DNA from 4 places in the Micromonospora sp. SD19 genome. Region 2 is predicted to be linked to each of the others. Evidence: riboswitches for the same ligand, from Rfam matches in the RefSeq annotation. Region 2 holds a riboswitch; each other region holds the start of a gene.

The links. A riboswitch is a leader RNA that binds a small molecule or an ion and turns the genes downstream of it on or off. The one in region 2 is predicted to bind cyclic di-AMP.
Region 1: linked by a shared signal. The riboswitch ahead of ACX27O_RS21750 (C39 family peptidase) and the one ahead of ACX27O_RS28275 (coiled-coil domain-containing protein) in region 2 are both predicted to bind cyclic di-AMP.
Region 3: linked by a shared signal. The riboswitch ahead of ACX27O_RS03570 (coiled-coil domain-containing protein) and the one ahead of ACX27O_RS28275 (coiled-coil domain-containing protein) in region 2 are both predicted to bind cyclic di-AMP.
Region 4: linked by a shared signal. The riboswitch ahead of ACX27O_RS01240 (C40 family peptidase) and the one ahead of ACX27O_RS28275 (coiled-coil domain-containing protein) in region 2 are both predicted to bind cyclic di-AMP.

The regions. Positions count from the first base shown of each region.
Region 1 covers NZ_JBTLMN010000006.1:358,963-362,218, forward strand. The annotation lists gene ACX27O_RS21745 (hypothetical protein) at 1-236, shown strand, start outside; gene ACX27O_RS21750 (C39 family peptidase) at 310-1,158, opposite strand; cyclic di-AMP (ydaO/yuaA leader) riboswitch at 1,392-1,533, opposite strand; gene ACX27O_RS21755 (hypothetical protein) at 1,818-2,588, opposite strand; gene ACX27O_RS21760 (hypothetical protein) at 2,718-3,140, opposite strand; gene ACX27O_RS21765 (acyltransferase family protein) at 3,233-3,256, opposite strand, start outside.
Region 2 covers NZ_JBTLMN010000011.1:117,457-120,712, forward strand. The annotation lists gene ACX27O_RS28265 (HelD family protein) at 1-423, shown strand, start outside; gene ACX27O_RS28270 (cation diffusion facilitator family transporter) at 530-1,447, shown strand; cyclic di-AMP (ydaO/yuaA leader) riboswitch at 1,589-1,720, shown strand; gene ACX27O_RS28275 (coiled-coil domain-containing protein) at 1,726-2,790, shown strand; gene ACX27O_RS28280 (hypothetical protein) at 2,932-3,256, shown strand, end outside.
Region 3 covers NZ_JBTLMN010000001.1:768,984-772,239, forward strand. The annotation lists gene ACX27O_RS03565 (carbonic anhydrase) at 47-766, shown strand; gene ACX27O_RS03570 (coiled-coil domain-containing protein) at 823-1,842, opposite strand; cyclic di-AMP (ydaO/yuaA leader) riboswitch at 1,847-1,977, opposite strand; gene ACX27O_RS03575 (YibE/F family protein) at 2,144-3,256, opposite strand, start outside.
Region 4 covers NZ_JBTLMN010000001.1:264,955-268,210, forward strand. The annotation lists gene ACX27O_RS01235 (N-acetylmuramoyl-L-alanine amidase) at 1-933, opposite strand, end outside; cyclic di-AMP (ydaO/yuaA leader) riboswitch at 1,168-1,303, shown strand; gene ACX27O_RS01240 (C40 family peptidase) at 1,317-2,357, shown strand; gene dcd (dCTP deaminase) at 2,415-2,993, opposite strand; gene ACX27O_RS01250 (pyridoxamine 5'-phosphate oxidase family protein) at 3,093-3,256, shown strand, end outside.

The DNA of each region.
Region 1 (3,256 bases), on a different contig from region 2:
CGCTGCTGAACGCGTCGACGATCCGCGTGGTGGGCATCGACGCGAACCGCACCGGCATCGCCCCCGGCACGCTCAGCGGCTACGGCATGACCGGGTACGGGTCGGCGGCCACCAACGGCTCCAGCAAGATCGACTACTTGTTCGTCAGGGGCAGTGTGCAGTCGTCCGCCGTCGACCACACCGTGGTCGGGACGAAGTCGAACCACAAGGCGTTGTACGGCTTCATCACCTACTGACCGCACCGCCGAAGACGCCGCGGGCGCCGGCCCCTTGTGGGGGACGACGCCCGCGGTCCTCGGCGTGCCCGGGTCAGGCGGAGTAGCCCCGGCTGGTGATCCAGTTGGCCAGGTCGATGGTGGTGATCCAGTACGACGGGTCGGCCGGGTTCGCCGAGTCGGCGATCCGCACGGTGCGACCGTCGTCCTTGTAGCCCACGACGGCGATGTAGTGCCCGCCGCCGTAGGAGTGCCAGCCGCCGTCGGTGTCGGTGGCGTCCCCGACGACGTTGGCCACCACGCCCCGGCCGTCGGTGATGGCCTTCACCACGTCGGCCTGGAGCCGGTCCATCTGCGCCGGGCTGGGCGCGCTGGGGAACATCCGCGTCCGGTATGGGGAGCCCTTCACCTCGGCGTTGAGCACCCGGGTGGTGTCCTCGGCCGAGTTGGTGCCCATCTCGGTGGTGCCCAGCTCGGCGCCGAGCTCCTCCTGGGTGCGGTCGATGCCGGCGGCGCTGAGCGCGTTGCGGGTGGCCGCCGGACCGCAGTTGTAGTAGGTGTTCTGCGCCTCGTAGTCGTAGTCGAGCACCTTGGTCGCGGGCGGCTTCGGCGGCGTCGGCTTACGGGTGAGGTCGGGGTTGCTCTTGGCCTTCGCGGCGGGGGACGCGGCGCTGGTGGCCGGCGCGGCGGTGGTCGGCGCGGCGCTGGCCGAGGGGGACGCGTCCCGAACGTCGCCCCGGGAGGCGGCGACGTCGCTGCGCATCTCGGCGACGGTGGTCGCGGTGCGCTGGTCGGCCGGGGCGTCGTCGGCGGTGGTGAGCAGGGCACCGCCGGTGGTGGCGATGGCGAGAGCCGCGGCGGAGGCGACAACGATCTGGTACGGGCGCTCGGTGGCGAGGCGGCGGAGCTGACGCTGCAGGGTGTGCTTCACGGGGTCCTCCACGGATCGGGGGGAGAGCGGCACACCGGGGCCGGACCGGTATCCGGGCAGGCGCCAGCGCGCGGACCGTGGTCCGCGGATGGTGAACCGCTCAGGGGAACGCCCGGCGTGGCCGGGCGGGGAAGGCGATGACCCGGGGGGTCAGCTCACCGTCACTGGACGAATGAGCGGGTGCACCGCCGCGCCGTGGAGGCGAGGGAACAACCGAGGGGTGGAAAGGTGCTGCACGAGGATGGGACTCCTTCCGACACCGCCTACCGGGTTAGCTGACGGATTCGGGCGGGAAGATCGCCCTACCGCGGGCCGTGGCTCGCGGATTCACCCCGGACTTACTGATGGGTCCCCGGTTCGTTGATCACGATTAAGCGGGTCGATGCGGCGTCGCGTCTTGCGATCGGTTACCGCATCGGACAGGACGACAGTACTGGCGGCTCCGCGCCCTGCCAAGCCGGGTTCACCTGCGTAAACCTCAATCGGCGAGGCAATTTCTGCGCGTATTGCCGATGATGTGACTCGATGGGACAACCGGTTACGGGCGCGCCTGCGGGCGACAACCGGACAGGCGACGAAGAACGCGACCATAATCGCGGGAACAATGGCGCGGCTCGCGTCGGACGTCCGATTTCACAATTGCGTGACCGGCCTCACATCACAGATCGGGCTCAACCCGCCCGGGCCGGTCGCCACCGTGCCACGACGGCCGGGCGCAACGCCCCCGCCACCGTCCGGCGGGCGGCCACCGGGTGCGGGCGCAGCCGGGCCGCCGCCGCGTACGCCTCCTCGGCGAGGGTACGAGCCGACTCGGCGGCCAGCTCCGCGTCACGCCAGGCGGCCCGCTCACGGTCGGCGGCCGCCTGGTAGTCGGCCAGCCGCGCATCCCGGACCACCCGGCTGATCAACACCTCCTGCTCGACCGGGTGGCGTCGGGGATCCCAGCCGTGCCGGTGCCCGAACACGTCACCGAGCTGCGCCATGCTCAGGTCACCCCGCCAGTACGCCGCCATCGCCGCCCGGTGCAGATAGCGCTCCCGGGCCGCGTACTCGGCGGGGGTGTGCGGGGTCCGTGGGGTGGGCAGCGCCCCGGCGCCCGCGAAGCGACGCGCGGCGGTGTCCGCCGCGTCGTACCCGGTCCAGGCCCGCTCCATCTGCTCCTGGGCGCTCAGCCAGGCGGCGCGTCGCCGCCTGGCTGTCGTCGCCGCGCCGGCCGCGGCGACGGCCACCTCCTCGGCGTAGCGGCGCAGGTCGGCGGCCTCGGCGGCGGCCACCTCCCGGGCGGTGGGCGCGGCCGGGAGCGGGTCGTCGGCGGGCCGGTCCCGTTCGGGGCGGGCGGCCAGCACGGTGAGCAGGCCCAGGGTCAGCAGGACCAGGGTCGACCAGATGGCGGCGGCTCGCGGCACCTCGGTCACGAACTGGTAGAAGACGGCGGTCTCCATGGTCGGCACCTCGGGGAGAGAGCAGTGCGATGGGGCCACACCGGCCGGCGGGCCACGGCGGGCCACCGGTCGGCGGGTGGGAAGCGGGTGGGGCGACAGGCGCGGCGGCGGGACGATCGTCCCGGTGGCTCAGCGCCGGGGTGGGGCCCGGCAGGCCCGACCGCTCGCACTGTCGACGAGGGGCAGCCGGTCGGACTCCGCCGCGCGGACCGGAAGCACGCCGGTCGCGGTGACGCAGTGCTCCTCGGGGAGCGCCCCGGGCGAGTCGACGGCCCAGGCGGGAACGGCCTCCTCGACGGCGTCCGGTGGGATCGCCGCTGCCGGGCGCGCCGCAGCGTGCGCCCCGACGTGCCGACCGGAGGCCGCCAGCGGCCCGGCGGCGACGGAGGCCGACACCACGCTCGACGGTGGCACCGGGCTGGGCGTCGACGCGGCGGCCGTGGCCGGGCCTGCGCCGAGCGCCAGGGCCGCGACGACGGCGAGGCTGGTCAGCACCCGCGTCGCCCAGCGCGCCACCCACCACAGCGGACAGGTGAACGCGACCGGAAGCACATCCCCACGCTACCGTCACGCCGAGGCGGGCGCACCGACCACGGGCGTGTCGGATCGCGCCGCGCCGACCCGTTTGACCAGGGTGGACGCTGTCAGCGCCGGTCGGCGTACGGTGA
Region 2 (3,256 bases):
CGCAACTCGTCGGAGATCTTCGCGGTGGCGGCGGCGGAGATCCGCCGGCTCTACCCCGACCTGCCGCTGCCGACCGCCGTCCGCTCCACCGGGGTCGAACCGGTCGAGCTGGTGGTGCCGGCCGCCGGGTTGGAGACCGCGACTGTCGAGGCCGCCGCCGGCCTGCTGGCCGAGGTGGAGGGCACGGTCGGGGTGATCACGCCGGTCCCCCGCCGTGACGAGGTCGCCGGTTGGCTCGGCGCGCTCGGCGCGCCCAGGTTGCAGGTGGTGACCAGCCTGGAGGCCAAGGGCATGGAGTACGACGCGGTGGTGCTGGTCGCCCCGAGCGAGATCCGGGCGGATCCGGGCGCCGGGGTACGCACCCTGTACGTGGCGCTCTCCCGGGCCACCCAGCGGCTCACCACCATCGACCCGACCGGCTGACCTGCGCGGACCGCCGCCAGCGCGAGGCATCACCCGTACACTTGCACACATAGCGATGTGAGCATACATTTGACCGGGTCCCGGCCGGCGGCGGAAGGTGAATCTCGTGGGCGCAGGTCATGACCACCACCATGGGTCCGTCGCCAATGCCGCACACCAGCACCGGGGTCGACTCTGGGCGGCGTTCGGGCTGCTCGCCACCCTGATGGTGGTCGAGGCGGCGACCGCCCTGCACACCGGCTCACTCGCCCTGCTCTCCGACGCCGGGCACATGTTCACCGACGTGCTCGGCATCGGGATGGCGCTCGCCGCGATCACGGCGACCCGGCGGGCCACCAACGACCCGCAGCGCACCTTCGGGCTCTACCGGCTCGAGGTGCTCGCCGCGCTGGCCAACGCCGTCCTGCTCTCCGGCGTGGCGATCTACGTGGTGATCGAGGCGATCCGTCGGTTCGGCGACCCGCACCAGGTCATCGCCGGCCCGATGCTCGCGGTGGCCGTGCTCGGTCTGCTCGCGAACATCGCCGCCTTCGCCCTGCTGCGCGCCGGGGCCCGGGAGAGCATCAACCTCCAGGGCGCCTACCTGGAGGTGCTCGGTGACCTGCTCGGCTCGGTCGGCGTCATCGGGGCGGCGCTGCTCATCACCGTCACCGACTGGTGGTGGGCGGACCCCCTGGTCGCGGTCGCCATCGGCGTGTTCATCCTGCCGCGCACCTGGCGGCTGGCCCGCGCCGCTATCCGCATCCTGGTGCAGGCCGCCCCGGAGCACCTCCAGGTCACCGCCGTGCACGATCGGCTGGCCGCGGTGCCCGGCGTCGTCGAGGTGCACGACCTGCACGTCTGGACGCTCACCTCGGGCATGGAGGTGGCCTCCGCACACCTGACCATGGCGCCCGGGGCGGAGGTCGGCGCGGTGCTCACCGCGGCGCGTACGGCCCTGCACGACGACTTCCGCATCGAACACGCGACGTTGCAGATCGAGCCGGGCGCCGCCTCCGGCGCGTGTGGCTCCATCGAGTGGTGACGACCTTTTCGGAGCATTGCTCACTTTTAAGGTAATTTTCCGTGGTGACGCACGCACCGTCCGTCACATTGGCTGCAGCGGCCCCACCGGCACCGGTAGGCTCGGTCCCGGCCTCCACCAGGCGGCGCCTCCCGGCGCCGGTGGCGGTCGCCGCCTAATCGCCCAACCGGGCGAACCGGGGAACCATGTTCCTGGGGTGCATCCGCGTCAGCGGTAGGGATCTTCCGTCCCGAACCCGTCAGCTAACCCGGTCGGCGGCTGACGGAAGGACATGCGCAGTGGCACCAGCACGACCACCCGCCGCCCGACTGGCGGCCCTGATCGTCGCGATGTTCGCCCTCGGCGTCGCGCTTCCGGCCGGCACCGCCTCGGCCGCTCCCCCGACCGGCCTGCGGGCCGCCGCACCCGACTCCGACGAGGAGGGCGGCACCCCGGCGTTGCGCGCCCAACTCGAGGCGGCCAGCAAGGGCTACCTGGACGCCAAGCGAGCCCTGGACACCTCGGTACAACGGCAGAAGCAGCTCACCACCCAGCTGAAGACCATCGAGGTCGAGATCGACCAGCGCAACGGCAAGGTCGGCGAGATCGCCGAGGTGGCGTACCGGACCGGACGACTCGGCGCGATGTCGGCGCTGCTCAACAGCAGCACCCCGGAAGGCTTCATGGACCGGGCAGCCGCCCTGGACGCGGTGGCCGCCAACGAGGACCGGGTGCTGCGCGATCTGCTGAAGAGCAAGGACCAGGCCACCCGCACCCGGGTCGCACTGGACGGCGAGATCATTGAACAGCGCAAGCAGGTCGCGGTGATGGCCAAGCGCAAGGAACAGGCCGAACGGGCCCTGACCGTGGCCACCACACCCAAGACACAGAGCACCGCCGACACCGGCTCCAACCGGGGCACCTCCACCGCCAACGCGACGGCCGCGCCGCGCAACTCCGACGGCTCCTGGCCTTCCGAGTCGTGCAGCGTGAACGACCCCACGCCGGCCAGCGGCTGCATCACCCCGCGTACCCTGCACGCGCTCAACCAGGCCAAGGCGGCGGGCTTCACCCGGTACGTCTCGTGCCACCGCCCCAGCGGCTCCGGTGAGCACCCGAAGGGCCGGGCCTGCGACTTCGCCGCACAGAAGGGCGGCTTCGGCGGAGCCGCGACCGGCGGCGACAAGACCTACGGCAACAACCTGGCCGCGTACTTCATCCGCAACGCGGACCGGCTCGCCGTGCTCTACGTGATCTGGTACAAGCAGATCTGGCTGCCCAGCAGCGGATGGAAGTCGTACAGCGGGGCGCACGGGACCCCGTCCACCGACCACACCAACCACGTACACCTGTCGGTCTACTGACCCACCCGTGGTGATGCCTGTGAGTCATCACGATGACTCACAGGCATCACCCGCGTCCGGGGCCGGCTACGTCGCCGGGCGTACCCCTGATGTCGTCGCTCGGCGGACGACCCGGCCGGGGCCGGCGGGCAGCATCGCGGTATGCCTCGGATCCGACCCACCACCCGCAAGGCGCTGCTCACCCTGCACCTCGTCACCTCGCTCGGCTGGCTCGGCACCGACCTGGTGCTGCTCACCCTCGGCATCGCCGTGCAGCGGGGCGCCGACCCGGCGGTGGTCTACCCGGTCACGGCCCTGATCGGCACGGTGCTGTTCGCGCCGCTGAGCGTCCTGGTCTGGCTGATCGGAGTGGCCAGTTCGCTGCTCACCCCGTGGGGCCTGCTGCGGCACCGCTGGGTGCTGGTCAAGCTCGTGCTCACCACCGTGATGGTCGGGCTGGTGCTGTTCCTGCTCACCCCGAACCTGC
Region 3 (3,256 bases), on a different contig from region 2:
GGAAAGTCGGTCTGACCAGGTGAGATGCGTCGAGACGAGGTGCGGGATGAGTCATGCCGGGAACGCCGGTGGTCAGCCGGGTACGCAGCGGACCACCGATCGAGCGCCAGTGCTCAGTGAGCCGAGCCGGGCGTACGCCGAACTGGTCGCCGGCAATCGACGCTTCGTCGGCGGCGCGCCACACCATCCCAACCAGGACGCCGGGCACCGGGCCGCCGTCGCCGACGGGCAGCACCCGTTCGCGGTGATCGTCGGCTGCTCCGACTCCCGGCTGGCCGCCGAGATCATCTTCGACCGCGGGTTGGGTGACCTGTTCGTGGTCCGCACGGCCGGGCACACCGCCGGCCCGGAGGTGCTCGGCAGCGTCGAGTACGCGGTGACAGTGCTCGGCACTCCGCTGGTGGTGGTGCTCGGTCACGACCTGTGCGGTGCGGTGCAGGCCGCCCGGGAGTCCGCCGCGACCGGCACCGCGCCGAGCGGCCACCTGGGCGCGGTGGTCGACGCCGTGCTGCCCAGCCTGCGCCGGGCCGAGGCCGAGGGCGTGGACGACATCGACGGCATCGTCGACATCCACATCGCACAGACCGTCGAGACGTTGCTCGGGCAGTCCCCGGTGCTGGCCGACGAGGTGGCCCGGGGGCGGTGCGCGGTGGTGGGGATGTCCTACCGGCTGGCCGCCGGGGCGGTGCGCCCGGTTGCCGCCGTGCCGGCTGGCTTCGCGACGCTGGACACCCCGGCCGACCCGGCTGCCCCTGCCACCGTGTGACATGACGAGGGCCGCTCCGCGTCACGCGGAACGGCCCTCAACCGGGGTCGTACGGGTCAGAGCAGCGACATGTGGACGTGGTCGGTGTGGTTCGACGGCCCGCTGTACGAACTCCAGCCGGTGGCCGGGAACCAGATCTGCCGGTTCCAGATCACGTAGTAGATGCCGAGCCGGTCGGCGTTACGGATGAGGAACGCGGCGACGTTGTTGCCGTACGTCCGGGTGTCGTTGTTGTGCCACGGGGAGAAGCCGCTCTTCTGCAGCGACCAGTCGCAGGCGCGGCCCTTCGGGTGCTCCCACGGCCCGCCGGGGCGGTAGCAGCCGACGAACCGGTTGAAGCCGGCCCGCTTGACCTCCTTGTACGCGTGCAGCGTGCGGGGGGTGACGCAGCCGGACGTGGTGGGGTCGTTCTCGCTGCACGACTGGGGCTTCCAGTCGCCGTCGGCGGTGCGACCCGGGCCGATCTTCGCGACCGGGGAGGTGGCGTCCACCAGGCCGCCGGTGAAGCCCTTGCCGCCGACGAGGGAGAGCGCCTTGTCGGCCTCGCTCTTCCGCTTCGCCATCAGGGCGGTCTGCTTCTGCTGCTCGCGGACCTCGGTGTCGAGGGCCAGCTTGGCCTGCTCGGCGCGGGCCTTCACCTCGTTGACCTCGGAGAGCTTCTTCTCGTTGACCATGTTCATCTCGTCGAGCACCGCGGCGCGCTGGACGAACGAGTCGGGGGCGTCGCTCTCCAGCAGCATCGCGATCGCGCCGATCCGGCCGGTCCGGTAGGCCTGGGCGGCGATCTGCCCGACCTGCGGGGCCAGTGCGGCCAGGTCGGCGTTGGCCCGGTCGACCTCGGCCGCCAACTCGCTCTGCCGCTTCTTGGATTTGTCCAGCTTGGACTTGGCGGCGGAGTAGTCGCGGTTGGCCTGCTCGATGACGTCGTTGAGCAGCTTGGGCTCGCCGTCCTCCTCGTGCCCGGACGGTGTGGGGTTCGTCGGGGCGGCGTGCGCCGGGAGTGGCCCGGCGAACACGGTCAGTGCGGCGATCACGGCCACCACGGGTGTCAACCAGCGGCGTAGGGGTGCCGTCACAATGTTCCCTTCCGTCGACCGCCGACCGGGTTAGCTGACGGGTTCGGGGCGGAAGCGGCCCCTACCGCTGACGCGGATTCACCCCACGTACCTGGGTCCCCGGCTCGCCGGTTGGCGATTGGGCGGTGGCACCGCAGGCGCCGCTTCGCGCCTTCATCGGTGACCGGCAGCGAGGTTACCCGAGAGTCGACCGGCTGAGCTACGCCTGGATGCCGACCAAAAGCGTCATTTCGCCATAGCGTTGAGTGACCAGTGACGTGGTTCTCAGGGTGGTTGCCCGATCTGGTCACGCTGAGGAGTGTCACCATGCCGTATCCGTGCTCCTGTTCGACTCCGGCCACCGGTCGGCGGCCTCGGGTGGGGGTGCGGCCCGCTGCCGGTCCGGCTTGTTGGAGCCGGCCGTTCGCGGTGAGCTGAGGGCGGCGAGTGCCTCGCTGCGGTCCGGCTGGGGGCGCGCGGCGGGAGCGTCGGCCGGCGGCACGGCGTCGGTACGCCCGGCGGCGGTCACCACCGCGGCCAGCCCGGTGGTCAGCGGCACGGCGGCGATCAGACCGAGGGTGGCGACCGCGCTGCGGACGATCTCCTGGGCGAGGAACTCACTGGTGAGGATCTGCCCGATCGGTCGCGCGTCGGCGGTGAGCAGGAGCAGCAGGGGCAGCGACGCGCCCGCGTACGCCAGAACGATGGTGTTGACAGTGGAGGCGATGTGCGCGCGGCCGACCCGGGTGGCCGCCCGGTACAGCTGCAACCGGGTGAGGCCGGGGTTGGCGTTGGCCAGTTCGGTGACGGTGGCCGCCTGGGTGACCGTCACGTCGTCGAGCACCCCGAGCGATCCGATGATGATCCCGGCGAGCAGCAGTCCGTGCAGGTCGACGTCGCCCTGGAACATCGACAGGGTGGTGGCGTCTTCGCTGCCGAAGCCGGTGAGGTGGGTGGCGGCCGTGGCGATGGTGGCGAGTACGCCGGTCAGCACCAGGCTGCCCAGGGTGCCGAGCACGGCGACCGAGGTCTGTGCGGTGACCCCGTGCGTCAGATAGAGCACCACGAACATGATCAGGGCGGCGCCGACCACCGCCACCAGCAGGGGTGACCTGCCGGCACCGATACCCGGCAGCACGAAGGTGAGCAGGATGGCGAAGCTGGCGGCCAGTCCGGCGAGCGCGGCCAGACCCCGCCACCGACCGAACGCGACGATCGCGGCCGCGAAGACCACCGCCAGCCAGATCATCGGGGTGCCGCGTTGGTGCTCGGCGATGTTCCAGTTGCTGGTGCTGGGATCGGTGGGATCGGTCAGCTCGACCAGGATGACCTCGTCGCCGACCTCGACCCGGGGTGCGCCGGGCCCGTCCGGCACCGGCGTCCGTACCTGCTGGCCGGCGGTCGGCCCGTCGTCCACCCGGACGTCGACGGTGCC
Region 4 (3,256 bases), on a different contig from region 2:
GACGAGTCGCAGGGTCGTCGCCCAACTCGCCTCGGTGTCGTGGATGACGATGTATTCGATCTTCTGCCGGGCGGGCCGGTCGGAGAGGTCGTGGTTGCCGTAGTCCCCGTCGCCGAACGCCTCGTAGGGTGCCGGGATCCACTCGCACGAGATGGTGCGGGGGCACTCCACCCCGTCCGGGCGGGCCAGCCGGCGCAGGCCCAGCCGGTCCAACCAGGAACGCTCGGGCCGTACCGCGCGGGCCGGCAGGGTGATCCGCTGGCCGTCGTCGGTCACCCGGGACTGGCCCGCGCCGATGGTGGTGAAGACCTCGTCGGCGAAGGCCGCGGCGGCGTCGGCGCTGTCCGCGCCGGAGTAGCGGGCCACCGCGCCGTACCAGGCGGCCGGGTTGGTGTCGGCGCCGACCGGGGCGTCCAGCTCCCGTTGGTACGCGCTGAGCAGCGCCGCCCCACCCCGGATGTTGAGGCCCGCGTCGGTGCGCAGTGCCTCGGGGGCGACGCCGGTCAGCGTGGCGGCGGCGTCCACGGTCTGCAACGCGGCGGTGGACGGCGCGGGGGCCTCGACCGGTCGGGGCGCGGGCACCCGGGCGGGACGCGAGTCGTCGCCGCGCGGGTCCTCGGCACCGGCGTCGTGGTGACCGCGCCCGGGTAGGGCGGCCACGTGGCGGGCGTCGGTCAGGTGCATCGGGCCGTAGCCGCCACTGGTGCTCGGTGTGCCGGCGTTGGTGTCCCAGCGGGACTCCAGGTAGGAGACGGCGAGCAGCACGACTGTCGGCACCCCGTACTCGGTGGCCGCGGCGGCGTACTGCTGCTGACGGTCGGTGGTGGACGCGGCGGCGGCCGGGCCGACGGAGAGTGGCACCGTGGTGGCGGCGGCGACCACGGCGGCGGCGAGCAGTGCGCGCCAGCCCGTCGACAGGGTTGGATGGTGCATCGAACCCCCTAGATTCTCGCGGAGTGAGTCAGGTCACCATCGCGCCGTCCGGGAGGTCAGGTCAATACCTTTCCATCTATCGAAGCGTGGGGAAAGAATTCTTCACACACGGTCGGTGACCTCGTCCAATCGGTACGGAGTGTCACGGCCGTGCGGGTTGCGGATCGGTAACAAGCGTCTCTACTCTGGTCATTCGTCGGGCCGACAGCAGCTCCGCCCAGCCCGGGCGGTAACGGACCGACACCGCCGAGTCGTTTCCGAGCGAACCGGGGACCCAGGTCCCTCGGGGTGAATCCGCAGCCACTGCGGTAGGGCGCCGACTTCCCGCCCGAACCCGTCAGCTAACCCGGTAGGCGGTCAGGAAGAAGGAGTACGGAACCCCGGTGGCACTCCATGCCCCGCGGCCGTCGTCCGAGCGGTCGGCATCAGCCGGCCCGACGTCGATCGTGCCGCGCCCACGCTGGTCCCGCTTCACCACCGCACTCGCCGCCCTGGCCGGCGTCGCCGTCGTCCTGACCGGCAGTGCCACGGCGGCCCACGCCGACCCGTCGGTCGCCGAGATCGAGCGCCAGATCGACGCCGACTGGAACAAGCTCGAACCGATCATCGAACGGCACAACGCCACCCGCGCCGACCTCGCCGCGAAGCGCAAGCAGGCCGACGCCCTGGCCGCCCGGATCACCCCGCTGGAGCGCCAGGTCGACGCCGCGATGGACAAGGTCAGCGCCCTGGCCGTACGCGCCTACAAGGGTGAGAACGTGTTGACCGTCAACGCGGTGCTGGGCAGCCGGTCGCCCAGCGAGGTGGTCGGCCAGCTCGAGATGCTCGACCGCTTCGCGCACAACCAACAGAAGGACGTACGCGAGGTCGCCGACCTGCGCGACCAGCTGGCCGCGCAGAAGGCGCCGCTGGACGAGATGGTGGCCCAGCTGACCCGCACCGAAGCTCAGCTGGCGGCGAAGAAGAAGCAGATCAACGAAGAGATCGACCGCCTGCAGAAGCTGCGCCTCAAGGTGTACGGCAACGGTGGCGGTGGCCCATTGCGCCCGGCGCCCTGCCCGGGCAGCTACCCCGGCGGCGGCGCGGGCACCGCTGTCAAGTTCGCCTGCGCCCAGATCGGCAAGCCCTACGTCTGGGGTGCCGAGGGTCCGAACTCGTACGACTGCTCCGGGCTGATGCTGGCCGCCTGGGCGAAGGCCGGCGTGTCGCTGCCACACAACGCCGCCGCGCAGAGCCGCGTCACGAAGAACGTCAGCAGGGGCGACCTGCGCCCCGGCGACCTGGTCTTCTACTACAGCGACATCCACCACGTCGGCATGTACGTCGGCGGCGGCTGGGTGGTGCACGCTTCGCAGGCCGGTCAACCGGTCAAGATGAAGAAGGTCGACGACGGCCCGATCCACAGCTACGGCCGCCCGGGCTGACCCGGGTGACGAGAGGGCCCGCCGCGATCCGTCGCGGCGGGCCCTCGTCGTCGTGGTTCAGCGGGTGGGCCAGGTGCGCCAGTGCTGCCAGGCGCGGCTCGGCGTCGGCCCCCGCTGGCCCTGGTAGCGCGAGCCGTAGACCACCGAGCCGTACGGGTGCTCGGCCGGCGAGGAGAGCCGGAAGATGCAGAGCTGCCCGATCTTCATGCCGGGCCACAGGGTGATCGGCAGGTTCGCCACGTTCGAGAGTTCCAGCGTCACGTGACCGGAGAAGCCCGGGTCGATGAAGCCGGCGGTGGAGTGGGTGAGCAGCCCGAGCCGGCCCAGGGAGCTCTTGCCCTCCAGTCGGCCGGCGAGCTGGTCACCCAGCGAGATGACCTCCAGCGTCGAGGCGAGCACGAACTCCCCGGGGTGCAGCACGAACGGCTCACCGTCGGGGACCTCGACCGCCGAGGTCAGGTCGTCCTGCTGCATGGCGGGATCGATGTGGGTGTAGAGGTGGTTGTTGAAGACCCGGAACAGCCGGTCGAGTCGGACGTCGATGCTGGACGGTTGGACCAGGGTGGGCTCGAACGGCTCCAGGCCCAGCGTGCCGGCCTTGATCTCGGAGACCAGGTCGCGGTCGGAGAGCAGCATCGGACCACCATAGCCGCGTTGCCGAAAGTGCCCGGATTCGGTGCCGGTGACCAGCGCGTCGAGGTCGCTGCTCGTACATTTGTTCGATAGAATGCCCGCATGGCTTCCTGGTCCGAATTCGCCGCCGACGAGCCCCGACTCGCCGACGGGATCCGCGTTCTCCTCCAGCAGTACGGGCCGGGCTTCGGCTATCTGGCCACGGTCCGCGCCGACGGCGGGCCCCGCGTCCATCCGGTCTCCCCGGTCATCACCGCCGAGGGGCT